2 regions of the Streptomyces sp. NPDC060035 genome follow, and region 2 is predicted to be linked to the other one. Evidence: riboswitches for the same ligand, from Rfam matches in the RefSeq annotation. Region 2 holds a riboswitch; the other holds the start of a gene.
What was found. A riboswitch is a leader RNA that binds a small molecule or an ion and turns the genes downstream of it on or off. The one in region 2 is predicted to bind glycine.
Positions count from the first base shown of each region.

Region 1: it holds a riboswitch for glycine, as region 2 does, so the genes downstream of both, gcvP (aminomethyl-transferring glycine dehydrogenase) here and gcvT (glycine cleavage system aminomethyltransferase GcvT) in region 2, are expected to answer to the same signal.

Region 1 is NZ_JBHWVO010000013.1:9,708-12,091, forward strand. It holds gene ACFWBQ_RS21110 (DNA polymerase IV) at 1-482, shown strand, start outside; gene ACFWBQ_RS21115 (PRC-barrel domain-containing protein) at 404-775, opposite strand; glycine riboswitch at 908-1,003, shown strand; gene gcvP (aminomethyl-transferring glycine dehydrogenase) at 1,195-2,384, shown strand, end outside.
Region 2 is NZ_JBHWVO010000011.1:150,315-152,698, reverse strand. It holds gene ACFWBQ_RS19540 (enhanced serine sensitivity protein SseB) at 1-193, opposite strand, end outside; gene ACFWBQ_RS19535 (AAA family ATPase) at 336-1,010, opposite strand; glycine riboswitch at 1,199-1,296, shown strand; gene gcvT (glycine cleavage system aminomethyltransferase GcvT) at 1,453-2,384, shown strand, end outside.

The DNA.
Region 1 (2,384 bases), on a different contig from region 2:
TGGAGGCCGTCGATACCACCGGGGGCGTACGGCTCCTGGGAGTAGGCGTCACGGGGCTCGCGGACTTCACCCAGGAGGACCTCTTCGCGCAGGCCGCCGACGCACTGCAGGCGGTGGCGGGCGAGTCGGAGAGCGGGGCCGCCGACATCCCCGACGAGCCGGTCACGCCGCAGGACGCGGCCGAGGAGAGGGCGGACCGGCTTGCCGGCCGGCGGTGGCCCGCCGGCCACGATGTACGGCACGACGTCCACGGCCACGGCTGGGTGCAGGGCAGCGGCGTCGGCCGTGTCACGGTCCGGTTCGAGGAGCCCGGGGAGCGGCCGGGCCGGGTGCGCACCTTCCGCGTCGACGATCCGCAGCTGCAGCCGGCCGACCCGCTTCCCCTCGTGCGAAACCCTGTGGACTATTCCTCGTGGCCGGCCAGCCTGCCGAAGTTCCTGTCCGGCCCCGTCCCGCCCGGCGCGGCGGAGTCCAGCCCGTAGTGACGGTAGAGCTGCAGCTCCTGCTCCGGGGAGAGATGCCGGCCGACACCGAAATCGGGGGCGTCCTTGATCAGGGCGCGGTCGAAGGGGACCACCAGCGTGCCGTCGACGAATTCGCTCGGTTCCAGCGGGACGAACGCGTCCCGGGTGAAGAGTCCGGTGCGAACGGCGGCCCACTCGGGTACACCGGTGGCGTCGTCGAGATAGACCTCGTCCACCGTTCCGATCTTGGAGCCTTGGCGGTCGAAGGCCTTGCGGCCGATCAGGCTGCGCGGATCGATGTCGGTCTGCACGGTGCCTCCCACAGGTCGCACTGCATCAGGGTGGTCGCAACTGCTCCACAGGCACTACGAAAGGCCAGATCCGGGGCTTCGGCCACTCGAGACGGCCGGTGCCGGCCCGCTGGTAGTCTGGAACCTGGCTGCTGACCCTGTGCGGGAGAGTCCTCCGGAGAATTCCGGTGGCGCCGAAGGAGCAACTCCTCCCCGGAATCTCTCAGGCCCCCGTACCGCACGGACGAGGTCACTCTGGAAAGCAGGGCGGGATTCGTACGGCATGTGCCGTGGCGGGCCCCTTCCTCACCGACGGTGAAAGCCGGTCTGCCTCTGGGCATGCCGGTGAAGCTCTCAGGTCGAGATGACAGATGGGGAGGCCGTTCGGGCAGCCACGCCGTGGTGCCCCTCGCAGGTCGTGAGACCAGGAGGCCTCCATCATGACCCCCCGTCGCACTCCGCTCTCCCAGCTGGAGCAGGGCATTCCCTTCGAGCAGCGCCACATCGGGCCCGATGCCGAGGCCCAGGCCAAGATGCTCGCCCAGGTCGGCTACGGCTCCCTCGACGAGCTCACCGACGCTGCCGTGCCCGACGTGATCAAGAGCGCCGAGGCGCTGGATCTCCCGGCGGCCCGTACCGAGGCCGAGGTCCTGGCCGAGCTGCGACGCCTCGCCGACCGCAACCAGGTGCTCGCACCGATGATCGGGCTCGGCTACTACGGCACGTTCACCCCGCCGGTGATCCTGCGCAACGTCATGGAGAACCCTGCCTGGTACACGGCGTACACGCCCTACCAGCCGGAGATCTCCCAGGGGCGGCTCGAGGCCCTGCTGAACTTCCAGACGATGGTCGCCGACCTGACCGGTCTGCCCACCTCCGGTGCTTCTCTCCTCGACGAGGGCACGGCAGCTGCCGAGGCCATGGCGCTGGCTCGGCGCGTCGGCAAGGTCAAGAACGGCGTCTTCCTGGTCGACGCCGACACCCTTCCGCAGACCGTCGCCGTGATCCGGACCCGCGCCGAGCCGACCGGCGTCGAGGTGGTCGTCACCGACCTCACCGAGGGAATTCCGGCTGAAGTCGCCGAGCGTGGCGTCTTCGGTGTCCTGCTGCAGTACCCGGGCGCCTCCGGAGCGGTACGTGACATCAAGCCCGTCATCGACCGCGCCCACGAACTCGGTGCGATCGTCACCGTCGCAGCCGACCTGCTGGCCCTGACTCTGCTCACCCCGCCCGGCGAGCTGGGCGCGGACGTGGCCGTCGGAACCACGCAGCGTTTCGGCGTCCCGATGGGCTTCGGCGGGCCGCACGCCGGCTTCATGGCCGTCCGCGAGAAGTTCGCGCGCAGTCTGCCCGGCCGTCTCGTGGGCGTCTCCGTCGACGCGGACGGAAACAAGGCGTACCGCCTCGCACTCCAGACCCGCGAGCAGCACATCCGGCGGGAGAAGGCCACCAGCAACATCTGCACCGCGCAGGTACTGCTCGCCGTCATGGCAGGGATGTACGCCGTCTACCACGGCCCCGAGGGGCTGCGCACGATCGCGTGGCGCACCCACAGGTACGCCACGATCCTGGCCGACGGTCTGCGGTCCGCCGGCATCGATGTGGTGCACAGCGCCTACTTCGACACGAT
Region 2 (2,384 bases):
TCGGCAGGTCGAGGTCGGGGCTCTCGGGCCCGCCGCCGTTCGGCAGGGGCACCCAGACGCGGCTGCGGCCGAGCACCTCGACCAGCCGGCCGCCGGCCCCGGGCACGCCGAGTGAAGCGCTGAGCACTTCCTCGAGCTCGTTGGCCGGCCATCCGTGCTGCGGATGAACGGGGGCCTGGGCCGGAATGTCCACGGTGTCTGTGTCCCTCTCTCGCCATGCTGTGCGCCAGAAACCTTAGTCCGAGCCGCGCCCGGACGGCAGTGACACGGGCAACGGCGCAGGCCGGGGCCGCCCTACCGTCCAGATTCCGGACGGCCGGACGGAGATCACCGGTCTATGCGTTTGCGAACGAAATCCGGTCGATCGCCGCGGCGGCTTCCCTGTCGAGCAGCACCGCGGACGCGCACCCCGGCGGCAGCAGCCCGCTCTCCGTGTCGCGCAGCAGCCGTCCGACCGCGCGACGGTGCCGGGCGAAGGCGTATCCGGAGACGCCACGTCCACGCTCCCGCTGGCCCGCCCTGGCCACATGAGGGGTGACGTCGAGCAGGACGAGGTGCAGCGTGCTGCGCCGGCGCCCGGCCTCCCGGGCCAGCCAGCGCCGCACCCAGGCCTGCGTACCGCAGTCGTGCACGACGACGGATCCGCCCGAGCGCAGCGCCCGCCACAGCCCGAGGTAGTGCGCGACGCGGACAAGGGGGCGGTAGAGGGCGTACGGAAGTAAGGCGGGCAGGGAGCCCGCCCAACGGTCCCTGGCGTCCTGGGAGTCGATGGCGTGCTCCTGCACCGCGCGCCGGATCAGCGTCGACTTCCCGCTGCCGGGCAGCCCGGAGACCACCACCACATCCCCCGCCACGAAGTCCAGACTGCGCGGACCACGCCCGCCCCTGCCCCGCAGATCACGCACCACCGGAGCGTGCGTGCCCAGGAGCTCCCGGGCGGGTGCGCCCGGCTGCGCGGGCATCGCACCGCGCGCTGCCCCTGCGGTCGTCGCGTACCGCTGCAACGTCATCGCCCTCCCCCTGCCGAGTCACCCACGCCTGGCCTGCCCAAGAAGTGTAAAGAAAAGGTAATGCGGCACAACCGGTTCCGGTCGCACGTGTCGGCACCGGCGCGGCCATGGGTGCCCGCGCGGATCCGGACACCCCACTCTGGCGCAATGCGTGCGATGATGACCCCGCCAACTGCATACCGGCCGTTTGAATCCGCGCGGGAGAGTCCCGGTCACTGTGTGCGCCGGGCGCCGAAGGAGCAAGTTCCTCCCTTGAATCTCTCAGGCCCCGTACCGCGTGGATGAGGCAGATCTGAAAAGCGGGCCGCTCACGCGGCTCCACCCAAGGTGCAAGCCGACCCTGTAGGGGCTGACCCTTTCAGGGGCTCTCGGCGAACCTCTCAGGTTCCGATGACAGATGGGGAGGGATCGTCCTCTGTCGTCATGCCCTGGAGCCATGTCCATGAGCACTGCCCCCGCCCCCCGTCTCACCGCCCTCGATGCCCTGCATCGTTCCCTGGGCGCGACCATGACCGACTTCGCCGGCTGGGACATGCCCCTGCGGTACGCCAGTGAGCGCGACGAGCACAACGCCGTGCGCACCCGGGCCGGGCTCTTCGACCTGTCGCACATGGGCGAGATCACCGTCACCGGACCGCAGGCCGCGGCCTTCCTGAGCTTCGCGCTCGTGGGCAACATCGCCACCGTCGGCGTGGGCCGGGCCCGCTACACGATGATCGTCGCCGAGGACGGCGGGATCCTGGACGACCTGATCGTCTACCGCCTGGGCGAGACCGAGTACATGGTCGTCGCCAACGCGGGCAACGCCCAGCTCGTGCTCGACACGCTCGCCGGGCGCGCCGGGGGCTTCGACACCGAGGTACGGGACGACCGCGACGCGTACGCCCTGCTCGCTGTCCAGGGCCCCGAGTCCCCCGCCATCCTGAAGTCGGTCACGGACGCCGACCTGGACGGGCTGAAGTACTACGCGGGCCTGCCCGGCACGGTCGCCGGCGTTCCCGCACTCATCGCCCGTACCGGCTACACCGGCGAGGACGGCTTCGAGCTCTTCGTCGCCCCCGGGCACGCCGAGCAGCTGTGGAAGGCGCTCACCGAGGCGGGCGCCCCGCACGGCCTGATCCCGTGCGGCCTCTCCTGCCGCGACACACTGCGCCTCGAGGCGGGCATGCCGCTGTACGGACACGAGCTGACCACAGCGCTGACCCCGTTCGACGCGGGACTCGGCCGCGTCGTGAAGTTCGAGAAGGAGGGCGACTTCGTCGGCCGCGAGGCGCTGCTGGCCGCCGCCGAGCGCGCCGAGTCCGCCCCGCCCCGCAAGCTCGTCGGCCTGGTGGCCGAGGGCCGCCGGGTGCCGCGCGCCGGTTTTGAGGTGGT